2 linked regions of the Saccharothrix espanaensis DSM 44229 genome follow. The protein of the gene in region 2 binds, or shares a complex with, the protein of the main gene of each other region. Links are inferred from orthologs where the notes say so. Each region holds a gene or a part of one and is shown on either strand. Other genes may lie near its edges.

The links.
Region 1: sucB (region 2) and BN6_RS36380 share a complex: the UniProt entries of both Bacillus subtilis proteins name them as parts of the 2-oxoglutarate dehydrogenase (OGDH) complex. The link is inferred for Saccharothrix espanaensis DSM 44229 from one-to-one orthologs.

What each region holds. Positions count from the first base shown.
Region 1 is NC_019673.1:8,320,017-8,328,364, reverse strand. The notes cover bases 1,886-6,171. They hold BN6_RS36380 (multifunctional oxoglutarate decarboxylase/oxoglutarate dehydrogenase thiamine pyrophosphate-binding subunit/dihydrolipoyllysine-residue succinyltransferase subunit), read right to left. Parts: upstream 5,794-6,171; coding sequence 2,086-5,793; downstream 1,886-2,085. Other genes in these bases: BN6_RS36385 (DUF6104 family protein), read right to left, coding at 1,897-2,079. Also shown: BN6_RS36395 (hypothetical protein), read right to left, coding at 1-269; BN6_RS36390 (O-antigen ligase family protein), read right to left, coding at 266-1,507; BN6_RS36375 (ArsR/SmtB family transcription factor), read left to right, coding at 6,320-6,682; BN6_RS36370 (SRPBCC family protein), read left to right, coding at 6,679-7,164; BN6_RS36365 (ABC transporter ATP-binding protein), read right to left, coding at 7,573-8,348. UniProt on the Bacillus subtilis protein: E1 component of the 2-oxoglutarate dehydrogenase (OGDH) complex which catalyzes the decarboxylation of 2-oxoglutarate, the first step in the conversion of 2-oxoglutarate to succinyl-CoA and CO(2).
Region 2 is NC_019673.1:1,649,898-1,656,840, forward strand. What follows is about bases 2,121-5,001. They hold sucB (2-oxoglutarate dehydrogenase, E2 component, dihydrolipoamide succinyltransferase), read right to left. Parts: upstream 4,536-5,001; coding sequence 2,706-4,535; downstream 2,121-2,705. Other genes in these bases: BN6_RS07845 (TIGR01777 family oxidoreductase), read right to left, coding at 2,121-2,425; lpdA (dihydrolipoyl dehydrogenase), read right to left, coding at 4,590-5,001. Outside these bases: BN6_RS07830 (serine hydrolase), read right to left, coding at 1-100; lipoyl(octanoyl) transferase LipB, read right to left, coding at 163-906; BN6_RS07840 (phosphatase PAP2 family protein), read right to left, coding at 903-1,544; more of BN6_RS07845, read right to left, coding at 1,541-2,120; more of lpdA, read right to left, coding at 5,002-5,960; BN6_RS07860 (hypothetical protein), read left to right, coding at 6,136-6,456; BN6_RS07865 (leucyl aminopeptidase), read right to left, coding at 6,783-6,943. UniProt on the Bacillus subtilis protein: E2 component of the 2-oxoglutarate dehydrogenase (OGDH) complex which catalyzes the second step in the conversion of 2-oxoglutarate to succinyl-CoA and CO(2).

The sequences.
Region 1 (8,348 bases), 6.7 Mb from region 2 along the record:
GTGGCCAGGGCGTTGCCCACCCGCTGGGTGACCTGGACGTTGACGTAGGCGTAGGACCCGGGTTGGCAGACCGCCGTGACCGGGACGATGATCGCCGCGCCGCCTGCCTGGAGCTTGGCGGGCGACTCGACCCTGATGCCGCCGACCGAGGGCGACTGGGTGCTCACGTCGGCGTTGCCGGGGATCGCGGACGCCACGACGGCACCCGCGGCGATGGCGAGCACCGCCATGGTCCTGGCCGAGCGCGCCGCGCGGAACGACATCTTCACGGGGTCTCCTTGGGTTTCGGTAGGGGTGAGGCGAGGCCGAGGAGCAGTCCGGCGGCCAGCAAGGTGACGGGCAGGTGCCACAGGAAGTCGAAACCGCTGTGCACGGCGAGGACGAGCACGCCCGCGACGGCACCCGCCCACGGGCCGTCGACCCGCGTGCGCGCCGCGCGGAACACCGCGTACAGCAGGACTCCCAGCAGCACCAACCCGATGGCGCCCAGTTCGACGAGCACTTGGAGGTACTCGTTGTGGGCGTAACGCATGACGCGCGGGCCGTCGCGGTCGAACGCGAACCAGCCCCGGCCGGGCCCGACACCGGTCAGCGGGTTCGCCGCGATCAGGTGCAGCGCGGCGTCCGTCGCGCCGGCGCGGTCCGGGGAACTCAGCGACAGCCGGTCGCCGAGCAGGTTCCCGCGCGCGACCAGCGCGACCCCGCCCACCACGAGCACGGTCGCGGCGGTGATCACTTGCACCCGGCCGTCGACCCGGGTCAGCCCCGCGGCGAGCCCCACGCCCGCCAACAGGCCGCCCACCGCGAGCAGGTGGTGGGCCGGGGTGGCGACCGGGAACGACGGGACGAGCGCGCCGACCGCGACCACGGCACCCAGCACCGGACCGGCGGCGTGCCGCGCGGTCCGTCGCCACCCGGCCAGGAACCCGGCCGCGACCAGCCCGGACACCAGGGCGAGCAGCCCCGCCCGGCTCAGCGTCGCACCCAGGCCGGTCAGCAGCACGCACGCCGCGCCCGCGTGCCACGCCGAAGGCAGCGAGATCGCCACCACCGCGAGCGCCGCGAACAACGCCGCCGCCGCGTTGGGGTAGGTGATGGTCGATCCCGCGCGTGCCAGCCCGTCGGCCACCACCGACCACGACGGCACCCGCCACACGACCGCCGCCCAGCCGGCGAGCGCCGCGAGCGCGCCGAGCCCGATCACGGCCTTGGCGCACAGTTCCCGCTGCCGCACGTCGGTGCGTTGCGCCGCAAGGAAAGCGGCGGCGAGCACCCCGAGCGCGACGATCGTCGGAACGGCGGACAACGGCTCGCCGCCCACCACTGCGCGCAGGAACGCCCACACGGCGAGGCCGCCGCACGCGAGTGGGAGGAAGAGGTCCCGAGGCCGGTCGCGCAACGCGATGACCAAGGCGGTGCCGGCGAGAACGGCGGAGAGCACCCGACCGGGCAGGTAGTACCCGCCCTGCGCGACGACCGCCGCGGACAAGGCGGAAAGCAGCAGCAAGACGTGTAAGGGCACCGCGTCGGCGTCACTCGCCCGCACTCGCCCGCCCGAAGCCAAGACGCCCCCCACGTACCGGCCTCCCCAGACCAGTGCCCGCCCTCCCCGGCGGGGTTGCGCGGATCTCAACCGCAGCGGAGCGCGGGGAACGAGGCTTTGCGGTGCGGTTCTCCGCCGTGCCGAGAGGTTCTCCGGGCTCCGGCGTCTTCACGGACCACGTCCGTTGCGCCGTCCGGTCGTGTGCCCGGCAACGAGTGCCGTCCGGCCGTGTGCGCGCCAACGAGTGCCGTCCGGTCGTGCACGTGACGGTGAGTGCCGCGCCGGCGCGCTCCGGCCGTTGAGACGACGAACGCCCCCGCGACCAGGTCGCGGGGGCGTTCGTCAGGACTCGATCAGTCCTCGGGGTCGTCTTCGTCGTCCCGGGCCAGGTAGGTGGCCAGGCGTTCGATCGGCGTCTCGAACTCCGGGTTCGCGTCCACGAAGGCGCGCAGCTTGTCGGCCAGCCAGGCGAGGCTCACTTCCTCCTCGCCCCGGCGGGCCTCCAGCTCCTCGATGCCGCGGTCGGTGAAGTACATCGCGGCCTACTCGAACGCCTTCGCGATCAGCTCGCGCTGCTCGACCTCGTGCACCTTCGACGACCCCGCGGACGGGGCGGCCATCGGGCGGCGCGAGACGCGCTTGATCGCGAACCGGCTCGGCAGCAGCTCCGGCAGCGCCAGGCCGAAGAACGGCCAGGCACCCTGGTTCGCCGGCTCCTCCTGCACCCAGCGCACCTCGGTCGCGTTCGGGTAGCGCTCCAGCGCCTCGGTCAGCTTCCGGGCCGGCACCGGGTAGAGCTGCTCCACCCGGACCACGGCGGTGTCCTTGCGGCCCTGCTTCTCCTGCTCGGCGGCCAGCTCGTAGTACACCTTGCCGCTGCACAGCACGATCTTCGTGACGCCCTGCGGGTCCGGCTTCGTCGGGTCGTCGATCACCGAGTGGAAGCGCTCCTCGACGAACGGCTCGACCGGCGACGTCGCCGACTTCAGGCGCAGCATCGACTTGGGCGTGAACACCACCAGCGGGCGGTTCACCCCGTCGAGGGCGTGCCGGCGCAGCAGGTGGAAGTAGTTCGCCGGCGTCGAGGGCACCGCGATGGTCATCGAGCCCTCCGCGCACAGCTGGAGGAAGCGCTCGATGCGGCCCGACGTGTGGTCCGGGCCCTGGCCCTCGTGGCCGTGCGGCAGCAGCAGCACGACGTCGGAGACCTGGCCCCACTTCGCCTCACCGGAGGAGATGAACTCGTCGATGATCGGCTGCGCGCCGTTGACGAAGTCGCCGAACTGCGCCTCCCACAGCACCAGCGCGTCCGGGTTGGCCACCGAGTAGCCGTACTCGAAGCCCAGCGCCGCGAACTCGGAGAGCACCGAGTCGTAGACCATGAACTTGCCCTGCTCGTCGGACAGGTTCTGCAGCGGCGTGTACTCCTCGGACCGCTTGCGGTCCACCAGCGTGGCGTGCCGCTGCACGAACGTGCCGCGCCGCGAGTCCTGGCCCGCCAGGCGGACCGTGCGGCCCTCCAGCACCAGCGACCCGAACGCGAGCAGCTCGGCGAACGCCCAGTCGATGCCGCCCTCGCGGGCCATCTTGGCGCGCCGCTCCAGCACCGGCTTGACCCTCGGGTGCGGGGTGAAGCCCTCAGGCAGGTTGACGTGCGCGTCGGCGATCCGCTCGATCACCGAGCGGTCGATGCCGGTGGGCAGCTTGGCCGGGACCTGCTGCTCCTGCTCGATCGACGGCGACATCTTCGCCGGGTGCTTCTCCAGCTCGCGCACCTCGTTGAAGACGTGCTCCAGCTGCGAGGAGAAGTCCTGGAGGGCCTTCTCGGCCTCCTCCACCGAGATGTCGCCGCGACCGATCAGCGACTCGGTGTAGGTCTTGCGCACCGAGCGCTTGGTGTCGATCACGTCGTACATCGCCGGCTGGGTCATCGAGGGGTCGTCGCCCTCGTTGTGGCCCCGGCGGCGGTAGCAGACCATGTCGATGACGACGTCCTTGTTGAACGCCTGCCGGTAGTCCACGGCCAGCTTCGCGACCCAGTAGCACGCCTCCGGGTCGTCGCCGTTGACGTGGAAGACCGGCGCGCCGATCATCTTCGCGACGTCGGTCGAGTACTTCGAGGAGCGCGAGTTCTCCGGCGCGGTGGTGAAGCCGACCTGGTTGTTCACCACGACGTGCACCGTGCCGCCGGTGCGGTAACCGCGCACCAGCGCCAGGTTCAGCGTCTCGGCGACCACGCCCTGGCCCGCGAACGCGGCGTCGCCGTGCATCGCGACCGGCAGCACGGTGAAGCCCTCGCCGCCCATGTCCAGCGCGTCCTGCTTGGCCCGGACGATGCCCTCCAGCACCGGGTCCACGGCCTCCAGGTGCGACGGGTTCGCGGTCAGCGACACCTTGGTCTCGCCGTCGCCGAACATCCGGAAGTACTTGCCCTCGGCGCCCAGGTGGTACTTGACGTCACCGGAGCCGTGCGCCTGGCCGGGGTCGAGGTTGCCCTCGAACTCGCGGAAGATCTGCGAGATCGGCTTGCCGACGATGTTGGCCAGCACGTTGAGCCGGCCGCGGTGCGGCATGCCGATGACGACCTCGTCCAGCTCGTGCTCGGCGGCCTTGTCCAGCACCGCGTCCAGCAGCGGGATGACGGTCTCGCCGCCTTCCAGCGAGAACCGCTTCTGGCCGACGTACTTGGTCTGGAGGAACGTCTCGAACGCCTCGGCCGCGTTGAGCTTGGAGAGGATGTACTTCTGCACGGTCGCCGGCGGCTTCTCGTGCGGCACCTCGACGCGCTCCTGGATCCAGAGGCGCTCCTCGGGGTCGAGGATGTGCATGTACTCGACGCCGACCGTGCGGCAGTACGAGTTGCGCAGCACGCCCAGGATGTCCCGCAGCCGCATCCGCTCCTGGCCGCCGAACCCGCCGACCGGGAACTCCCGGTCCAGGTCCCACAGCGTCAGGCCGTGCGAGAGCACGTCCAGGTCGCGGTGGCTGCGCTGGCGGTAGTTCAGCGGGTCGGTGTCGGCCATCAGGTGGCCGCGGGTGCGGAACGCGTCGATCAGCTCGATCACCCGGGCGGTCTTGTCGACCGCGCCCTCGGGGATGTCGGCGACCCAGCGGATCGGCTCGTACGGCAGCCGCAGCGACGTGAAGACGTCGTCGTAGAAGCCGTCCTCGCCGAGCAGGAGCTGGTGGATCCGCTTGAGGAACTCGCCGGACTCGGCGCCCTGGATGATCCGGTGGTCGTAGGTGGAGGTCAGCGTGATGATCTTGCTGACGCCCATCTCGACCAGGGCCTGCTCGCTGGTGCCCTGGAAGTGCGCGGGGTACTCCATCGCGCCGACGCCGATGATCGCGCCTTGCCCCGCGGTCAGCCGCGGCACCGAGTGGTTCGTGCCGATCGTGCCCGGGTTGGTCAGCGAGATCGTCGTGCCGGAGAAGTCCTCGGTGGTCAGCGAGCCGCCGCGGGCCTTGCGGATCAGGTCCTCGTAGGCCTGCCAGAACTGCGTGAACGTCATGTTCTCGCAGCCCTTGACCGACGCGACGACCAGCGTGCGGCTGCCGTCCTTGCCGGGCAGGTCGATCGCCAGGCCGAAGTTGACGTGCTCGGGCGTGACCACGAACGGCTTGCCGTCGACCTCGGCGAAGTGCCGGTTCATGTTCGGGTACGCCTGTAGCGCCCGGACCACCGCGTAGCCGATCAGGTGGGTGAAGGAGACCTTCCCACCGCGGGTGCGCTTGAGGTGGTTGTTGATCACGATCCGGTTGTCCGCCAGCAGCTTCGCCGGCACGGCGCGCACGCTGGTCGCGGTCGGAACGGTGAGCGAGAGCTCCATGTTCTTCGCGATCGCGGCGGCGGCACCGCGGAGCTGCTTCTGCTCCTGGCCGGCGGCCGGCTGCACCGGCGCGGCCTTGGCGGCCTGCGCGGGGGCGGGCTTGCCCGTCGTGGTCGGCAGCGTCGCCGGCTTCGCGGCGGGCGCGGCCGGCGGCGTGGTCGCGGGCTTCGCGGCCGGCTTCGCCGCGGGTGGCTGCTTGGTGGCGGTGGCCGTCGGCGCGGCCGGAGCGCTGGTGGTCGACGAGCCGCTCTCCGCTGCCGCCGCGGTCCCGTTGCCGGACCGCTGCGTCGACTTGTAGTCGGCGAAGAAGTCGTGCCAGGCCGGGTCTACCGACGACGGGTCGGAGAGGAACTGCTCGTACATCTCCTCGACCAGCCACTCATTGGGGCCGAACTGTGAAGCCGGACTGCTGCTGGACACGGCTGGCGCTCGCCTCTATCCATCTCGCTCTTGGTAATGACTCACTCATGGTCAGGCTAGTCCCCCGTCTGGTGCACTTCATACACAGGAGGGGCCGGGCAACGAGGGCTCGATCACAGGATCGATCCGGACATCGATCGAGTGCCGGCCGCTTGAGCTGCCCTTGAGGTGTTGACGCAGGTCCGCCGTGTTCCGACAGGCTCGGCACGCCCCGTGCGCAGTACGGGAGCCCACGCGCCGACGAGGCTCGCGGGGTCGTGACCAGTCTCCCTGATTGCCGGCCGGGCGGCCAGGAGGTCAGCCGACCGGGGGACGTCCACGGTACTCGGAGGTGACCTCGGGCACGTCGACCGCAGGCGGTTCTGGGGACGCCGTGGGCAGGCTGACGAGGACGGCCCACGGTCTTGTCGTAGTGCGACGGGTCGTGCGCTTGCAGTGACCGCACCCGTATGTTCAACGATCTGGTTGACAAACCTGGCGGTTGAGTTCTAAGGTTTGTTCAACCGCAAGGTTGAGTAAGGAGACAGTGGTGGAGGACCGGCTTTCGCGGGTGTTCGCGGCGTTGGCGGACCCCACACGGCGGGACATGGTGGCTCGGCTGGCGGTCGCGGACGCGACGGTCAACGAGCTGGCCGAGCCCTACAGCGTGACCGTGCAGGCGGTCTCCAAGCACCTCAAGGTGCTGGAGGACGCCGGGTTGGTCAGCAGGAGTCGAGAGGCCCAGCGAAGGCCCGTGCACCTGGAAGCGGAGGTGTTCGACCTGATGACCAAGTGGATCGAGCGATACCGGCGGGAGGCCGAGCAGCGGTACCGGCGACTGGACGCCGTGCTCGCCGAACTCGCCACCGAAGACGACCAGCAGACCCGGAACGAAGGAGAAGCGTCATGAGCGCCACCACGCACCACGAGGTCACCATCGCGGCCGACCCCGCGCTGCCCACGATCGAGATCGTCCGCGAGTTCGACGCGCCCCGCGAGGCGGTGTTCCGGGCGCACGTCGAGCCGGAGCTGGTCAAGAAGTGGCTCGGCCCGCGCAGGTTGACGATGGACGTCCTCCGCTGGGACGCCGAGACCGGCGGCGGCTACCGGTACGTGCACCGCGACGACAACGGCGAGTACAAGTTCTACGGCTCGTTCCACGAGGTCCGGCCCGGTGAGCGGATCGTGCAGACGTTCACGTTCGAGGGCTACCCGGACGGCGTGTGCCTGGAGACCCTGACCTTCGAGGACCTGGGCGACGGCCGGACCCGCCTGCGCGGCCTGAGCGTGTTCGAGTCGGTCGAGGCACGGGACATGGCCGCGGCGAGCGGCATGAGCAGCGGCGTCATCGAGGGCTACGAGCAGCTCGACGAACTCCTGGCCGACCTGTAACCCCGGCACCGCTCCGGCCCGGACGCCATGCGCCCCGGGCCGAGCGGCACGCCCCGAACACCCGCCACCGCCCGCCGTCTGCCGCCTGGTGCCTGGTGGGTCGGGCAGGTGCCCCGGGCCGCAGCGGGTGAAGCCGAGTGCGAACGGCCCGTCCTGGTTGTGGCGGGTGAAGCCGGACGGGAGCGGCCGACCTGGGTGTGGCGGGTGATCGGAGCTGCGGGCGCGGACACTGCGGACCGCCCTCGCCGGCCACGCGTCGCGCAGCCACCCGAACGTGTCGGGCACCGCCGTGTCGGGCACCGCCGTGTACCGCTGCGCTGGCGCTCGTCGTCGCCACTGCGAGGCGGGGAGAGGCGGGGCGGGGCGGGGCGAGGCGGGGCGAGGCGAGGCGGGGCGGGGTGTCGGTGGTCAGTGGCCGGTGGGGTGGTCAGTGGGTGGGGTGTTGGTGAGGTGAGGGGTGCCGGTGCTGTGGGACCAGAGGCGGGCGTAGTGGCCGCCGGCGGCCAGGAGGGCGGTGTGGGTGCCCTGTTCCGCTATCCGGCCGTCGGACAGGACAACGATCCGGTCCGCTCTGGCGGCGGTGGCCAGGCGGTGGGCCACGACGAACGTGGTGCGCGAGCCCGCCAGGTGGTCGCCGGCGGCCAGGACGGTCGCCTCGGTCTGCGGGTCGAGGGCGGCGGTGGCCTCGTCCAGCAGCAGCAGGTCGGGTTGGACCAGCTCCGCCCTGGCCAGGGCCACCAGCTGGCGCTGGCCCGCGGACAGCGACTGGCCGCGCTCGCCCACCTGCTGGTGGAAGGCCGCGGGCAGGGCGGCGACGGTGGGCAGCGCGCCGACCGCCCGCACCGCCCGCTCCACCTCGGCCTTCGACGCGGCCGGCCTGCCGTACGCGACGTTCTCGGCCACGTCGCCGCCGAACAGGTGCGCCTCCTGCGGCACCACGCCCAGGCGCTGCCGGAACGCCGACAGGTCGTAGTCCCTCAGGTCGACGCCGTCGACCAGGACGCGGCCCCCGGTCGTGTCGTAGAACCGCGCCACCAGCTTGACCAGGGTCGACTTGCCGGCACCGGTCTCGCCGACCAGGGCGACCGTCTCACCCGGCGCCACGTGCAGCGTCACGCCGGCCAGCGCCGGCCGGGCGGCGCCGGGGTAGGTGAAGGTGACGTCCTCCAGCACCACCTCGCCGC
Region 2 (6,943 bases):
CGTCGGGGCCGGGGTCGGCCGCCGCGGGCAGGGCGGGCAGCAGCAGGGTGCCGCCCGCCACACCACAGGCGGAGAGCAGGTGCCGTCGAGTCAGGAGCACGACGAGATCTCCCCTCTGGTAGTCCGTAATTCCGGAATACTAGAGGGGGCGATTCGGGCTTGTCAGGGGGTTCGCACCGCGAACGTGACGCCGGCGGCGACCGGTTGTTCACGGATGAGCGTGCGCTCGGTCAACGGCAGGTCGCCGTTGAGCGCGTCGATCACCGCCTGGCGGGCCAGCGGGCGCACCTCGTCCACCGTGACGTCGCGGTCCAGCTCGCCGGACAGCGACGCGACGCCCGCGTCCCGGATGCCGCACGGGATGATCGCGCCGAACCCGGCCAGGTCCGCGTTGCAGTTGATCTCGAAGCCGTGCATGGTCACGCCGCGCTGCACCCGGATGCCGATCGCCGCGATCTTGCGCTCCACGCCCCGGTCGTCCGCCGCGATCCACACGCCGCTGCGGCCCTCGACCCGGCCGGTGCGCACGCCGAGCTGGTCGCACACGTGGATCAGCGCCTGCTCCAGGCGGCGCACGTACTGCACCACGTCCATCGGCTCGGCCAGCCCGATGATCGGGTAGCCGACCAGCTGGCCGGGGCCGTGCCAGGTGATCTTGCCGCCGCGGTCGACGTCGATCACCGGGATGTCGCCGCCGCGCGGGCGCTCCTCGTCCTCGGTGCGCCGACCGCAGGTGTAGACCTCGGGGTGCTCCAGCAGCAGCATCGTGTCGCCGATGTCGCCGTCCGCGCGGGCGTCGTTCAGCTCGCGCTGCAGGTCCCACGCGGCCAGGTAGTCGATGGTGCCCAGCTCGCGCACGTCGATCGGATCCGTCGAGGTGCGGCAGGAGAGTTCGGGACTGCTCACGGCTCGACCCTACGCCTGCCGGCGGGGCCCGCGGGGCGAGGGCCGCCGGGCCAGGGCAGCAGCCGGAGCACCAGGGCCGCGAGCAGCCCGACGCCCGTCGTGGCCAGCGCCGCGCCCACCGTGTCGGTGAACCAGTGCATCGTCAGCGCCACCCGGCTGGCCGCCGTGAGGACCACTGCGACGACCGCCAGCAGCACGGCTTTGCGCAGGTGGCGGCGGGCGAGGTGGGCGCACAGCACGACCCCGGTGAACGCCACCGCGGTCACCGCCGTCACGTGCCCGCTCGGGTAGGACGGCAGGTCGAACACGACCGGCCGCACCCGGTCGTACCCGAACCGGAGCAGGATCGTGCACCACGCGACGCCGAGCAAGACCGCGGCCTTGAACACCAGCAGCTCGCGGGCGAGGATCGCGCGCAACCCCAGCGACACCACCGTGATCACGGCCATGCCGGGGCTGAGCAGGAAGCTGACCACGTCCGCCGCCTGCACGAACAACGGCCCCAGCTCACGGGCCCGGTCGCGCAGCGCGACGTCCGGTCCCGCCGGGCCGCCGCGCACCGCGATCCCGAGCGCGACCGACGCCAGCACCAGGGCCACGCCGATCGCGCAGAGCACCGCGCGCGGGCTGCCGGTCATCCGGCGACGGCCGCCGCCACCGCCGCGCCCAACGCCGGGTGCAGGAAGTGGAAGCCGTGGCGCTCCAACGCCTTCGGCACCGCGCGCTGGCCCGCCAGGACGCCCTCCTCGGCGATCCCGCCGAGCACCGCCTTGAGCGCGAACCCGGGCACCACCCACGGCGTCGGCCGGCGCAGCGCGTGACCGACCGTGCGGGTGAACTCGGCGTTGGTCACCGGGCTCGGCGCGGTCAGGTTCACCGGGCCCTCGACGGTGTCGTGCTCCAGCACGAACTGGATCGCCGAGATCGCGTCGTCCAGCGAGATCCACGGCATGTACTGCCGGCCGTCGCCGAGCCGCCCGCCCAGGAAGAACTGGAACAGCGGTTTGACCTTGCCGAACAGCCCGCCGGCCGGGCTGATCACCAGGCCGGTGCGCAGCCGCACCACCCGCCGGGACGCCGCCGCCCCGGTGGCCGCCTCCCACTGCCGGCACATGTCGGCCAGGAACCCGGTGCCCGACGGCGTGGACTCGTCCACCACCTCGTCGCCGGTGTCGCCGTAGTAGCCGACCGCGCTCGCGTTCACCAGGGTCGGCACGCCGTGCTCGACCACCGCCGCCGCCAGCACCTCGGTGGGCACGGTTCGGGAGTCCAGCAGCACCTGCTTGCGGGCGTGGTCCCAGCGCTTGTCCGCCACCCCGGCGCCGCACAGGTTGACCACCGCGTCCGCGCCGTCGAGCGCGCCGGGGTCGAGGTGCCCGGCGGGCGGATCCCAGCCGCGCTCGTCGGGCGCGGTGGGGCGGCGGCGGACCAGCCGGACGACCTCGTGCTCCGCGCCGCGCAACGCGGCTACCAGACTGGTGCCGATGAAACCGGACGAACCCGCGACGACTACCCGCATGGGGATGATCGTCTCGCAGTGACCGGCCTGGTGCACAGTGGCCCCGGTGTAGCGCCCACCACTGCGGCCGGCGGCGTCCCTCGGCTGGTTCGCAACCGTGACGCGGACCGGCCGGTGCGGGGGCTTGAGGCGGGCGGAGCGTGGGCGTGGAACGGCCGGAGCTTGGGCGTGCGACGGGCGGAGTCAGGGCGTGCGACGGGGGAGCGTGGGCGTGGAATGGCCGAAGCCGCCCCTGGAGGTGGTCCCGGGGCGGCTTCGGCTTCGGCTTCGGTGGCGGGGGCTAGAGGCCGAGGTCGGCCTCGAACGAGCCCTCTTCGAGGCGGTTCTTGACCGTGGTGAGGAAGCGGCCCGCGTCCGCGCCGTCCACCAGGCGGTGGTCGTAGGTGAGGGCCAGGTAGGCCATCGAGCGGATCGCGATGGTGTCGTCACCGTTCTCGTCGGTGATCACCACCGCGCGCTTCTTGACCACGCCGACACCCAGGATGCCGACCTGCGGCTGCTGGATGATCGGGGTGTCGAACAGCGCGCCGTTGCTGCCCAGGTTGGTCAGCGAGAACGTGCCGCCGGTCAGCTCGTCCGGGGTCAGCTTGTTGCTGCGCGCCCGTGCGGCGAGGTCGCCGATCTTGTGCGACAGTCCGGCCAGGTTGAGGTCGCCCGCGTTCGCGATCACGGCGTTGAGCAGGCCGCGCTCGGTGTCGATCGCGATACCCAGGTGCTCGGCACCGTGGTACACGACCTCCTTCTTCTCCTCGTCGATCGACGCGTTGAGCACCGGGTGCTGCTTGAGCGCTTCGACGGCGGCCTTCGCGAAGAACGGCAGGAACGTGAGCTTGGTGCCCTCGCGCTGCTCGAACGCCGCCTTGGCGCGGTTGCGCAGCCGGGCGATCTTGGTGACGTCCACCTCGAACACCTGGGTGAGCTGCGCCGACACCTGGAGCGACTCGCGGGTCCGCTGCGCCACGATCTGCCGCAGGCGGGGCAGCTTCTGCACGGTGCCGCGCTTGCCGCTGGTGTCCGCGGGCGCGGTCGCGACCCGCTGCGCCGGGGCCGAGGGTGCCGCGGCGGCCGGCGCGGGAGCCGGGGCCTTGGCGGCCTCGACGGCGGCCAGCACGTCCTGCTTGCGGATCCGACCGCCGACGCCGGTGCCCTTGAGGGACCCCAGGTCGATGCCGTTCTCCGAGGCCAGCTTGCGGACCAGCGGCGTCACGTACGGCGCGCCGTTGGCGTCGTCCGACGCGGCGGGCTCGGCCTGGGCGGGCTCGGACTTCGCGGGCTCGGACTTCGCGGGCTCGGACTTGGCCGGCTGGGCCTGCGTCGGCTGCGGCTGGGTCTGCGCGGGCTGGGCCGGGGCCTGCTGCGCGGGCTTGGGGGCCTCCTCGGCGGGCGCGGACTGGGCCGGTGCCTGCTCGGCGGGCTTCGGGTCCTGCTGCGCGTGCTTCGGGGCGGCCGGCGCGGGGGAGCCCGAGCCGACGACCGCGAGCTGGCCGCCGACCTCGACGGTCTCGTCCTCGCCCGCGGTGATCTCCAGCAGGGTGCCGGCGACCGGCGACGGGATCTCGGTGTCGACCTTGTCGGTGGACACCTCCAGCAGCGGCTCGTCGACCTCGACCGGGTCGCCGACCTGCTTGAGCCAGCGGGTCACGGTGCCCTCGGTGACGCTCTCGCCGAGCGCCGGCATGGTCACCGGGGTGCCTTCGGCGGCACCGGACTCCTGCTGCCCGGACTGCTGGGGCGCGGATTCCTGCTGCCCCGACTGCTGGGGTGCGGACTGCTGGGCGGGTGCCTGCTCCTGCGCCGGGGCCTGCTCGGCCGGGGCCTCGGGCTCCGGGGCGGCCTGCGGCTCGGGTGCGGACTCCTGGGCCGGGGCCGCGTCGCCGTCGCCGATGACGGCGAGCTCCGCGCCGACCTCGACGGTCTCGTCCTCCTGGGCGACGATCTTCTGGAGCACACCCGCCGCCGGCGACGGGATCTCGGTGTCGACCTTGTCGGTGGACACCTCCAGCAACGGCTCGTCGACCTCGACGCGGTCACCCTCCTGCTTCAACCAGCGGGTGACCGTGCCCTCGGTGACGCTTTCGCCGAGTGCGGGCATTTGGACGGAGAAGGCCATCGTTCGCTGACTCCTCGTGCGTGGGTCGGGGATCGGCTGACTGGGGTGCGACGGTCAGCCGTGCACGTGCAGCGGCTTGCCGGCCAGGGCGAGGAAGGCCTCGCCGAGGGCTTCTGTCTGGGTCGGGTGGGCGTGGATCAGCGGAGCCACGTCCTCGGGGTAGGCCTCCCAGCTGTAGATCAGCTGGGCTTCACCGATCAGCTCGCCGACCCGCTCGCCGACCATGGTGACGCCGACCACCGGGCCGTCCGGCGCCTTGACCAGCTTGACGCCGCCGGCGGTCTTGAGGATCTGCGACTTGCCGTTGCCCGCGAGGTCGTAGACGAACGTCTCCACCGAACCGTACTTCTCCTTGGCCGCTGCCTCGGTCAGACCCACCGAGGCGACCTCGGGCTTGCAGTAGGTCACCCGCGGGATGCCGGCCTCGTCGATGACCTTCGGGTTCTGCCCGGCGATCTCCTCCGCGACGAAGATCCCCTGCTGGAAGCCGCGGTGCGCGAGCTGGAGGCCGGGCACGATGTCGCCGACGGCGTACACGTCGGGCAGGTTCGTGCGCAGCCGCTCGTCGGTGATGACGAAGCCGCGCTCGATCGTGACGCCGGCTTCCTCGTAGCCGTGGCCTGCGGTGTTCGGGCCGCGGCCGACGGCGACCAGCAGCACGTCGGCGTCGAGCACGTCGCCGGACTCCAGCTTCACCGACACGGTCGTGTCGGTCTGGGTCGCGCCGGTGAACCTGACGCCGGTCTTGAACTTGATGCCGCGCCGGCGGAACGCGCGTTCGAGCTGCTTGGAGGCGTACTCGTCCTCGGCGGGGACCAGGCGGGGCAGCGCCTCCACGATGGTCACGTCCGCGCCGAACGAGGCCCACACGCTGGCGAACTCCACGCCGATCACGCCGCCGCCGAGCACGACGACCTTCTCCGGCACGTAGTCCAGGTTCAGCGCCTGGTCGCTGGTGATGATCCGGCCGCCGATCTCCAGGCCGGGCAGGCTGCGCGCGTAGGAACCGGTGGCCAGCACGACGTTCTTGCCGGTGTACCGGTCGCCGCCCACCTCGACGGTGTTCGGGCCGACGAACGTGCCCGCGCCCTCCACGAGGGTGACCTTGTTCGCCTTCGCCAGGCCCTGAAGCCCCTTGTACAGGCGGCTGACCACACCGTCCTTGTAGGAGTTCACGCCGGCCATGTCGATGCCCTCCAGGGAGGACTTCACGCCGAACTGGTCGCCTTCGCGGGCGTTGTCCGCGACCTCCGCCGCGTGCAGCAGCGCCTTGGTCGGGATGCAGCCCCGGTGCAGGCAGGTGCCGCCCAGCTTGTCCTTCTCGACCAGGACGACGGACAGGCCGAGCTCGGCCGCGCGGAACGCGCAGGCGTAGCCGCCCGAGCCGCCACCGAGGATCACAAGGTCGGCGGAGGTGTCGGTCACGGGATCTCCCTGGAGGGCTTGTTGCCTTACATCGCGCGGGTGCGCGCGGGTGATTGCCATCTTGTCACTACTTCGCGGAGGACGGCGACGCGGTGTCCTCTTGGGAGGATTTGCCCACACCTTCACACGGACGCCGGCACCATGGTCCGCAGGAGTCCCGTCAGGAGGTGGCCCGGTGGGCCTGTTCGACCGTTTTCGCAGGAAGCAGCGCCCCGGCGTGCTGCGGTCGTCCACGTCCTCGGACACCGGGCACCTGGAGCAGTGGGCGGCCGAGCGGCGCGGGGTCGAGGCGTACGTCGAGCCCAAGACCACCGTGACGGAAACCACGGTAGTGCTGGTCGCGCACGACGGCGAGTGGACGCGGCGGCGCATCGACGGTGCCGACGGCGCGAAGAAGCTGGCGAAGAAGCTGGGCATCCCGATCTACGACGCGGGCATCGTGGGCTACCCGAAGCGGATGCGCGAGTACTCGCGGCGCAAGAACCAGAACGGCTGAGTCGGCCCGGCAGGTCGGACCGGAGTGCGTCGACGATTTTGTGCGGGTCGGCCGGCCACGTGGTTGACAAGCCCAGAAAAACGTCGTAGTGGCACGCGCCGCGGTGTCGGAGAAGTTCGTTGTGCGCGGCCGGCAGGGTCGGCTCGGAAAAGGCCGAAGCGGTGACCGGGAACGTTTCGGTGTAGATGCCGACGGCTGTTCGGGCGGCTTCCACGAGGTTTTCCCGGACGCCGGCCCCCTGCCGGCAGGGGGCCGGCGTGACGCAGAAGAGGGAAAGCACGAAGGGGCCCGCGGCGGGGGCCCCTTCGTGGTGGGAAAAAGGTGTATCAGCCGTTCGCGGCGATGTCCGCGAGGACGGCGGCGAGCGTGCGGACCGGAACGCCGGTGCCGCCCTTGGTGGTGTACCCGTGGGGCGCGCCGTTGTGGAACGACGGGCCCGCGATGTCGACGTGCGCCCACGGCACACCGTCGGCGACGAACTCGCGCA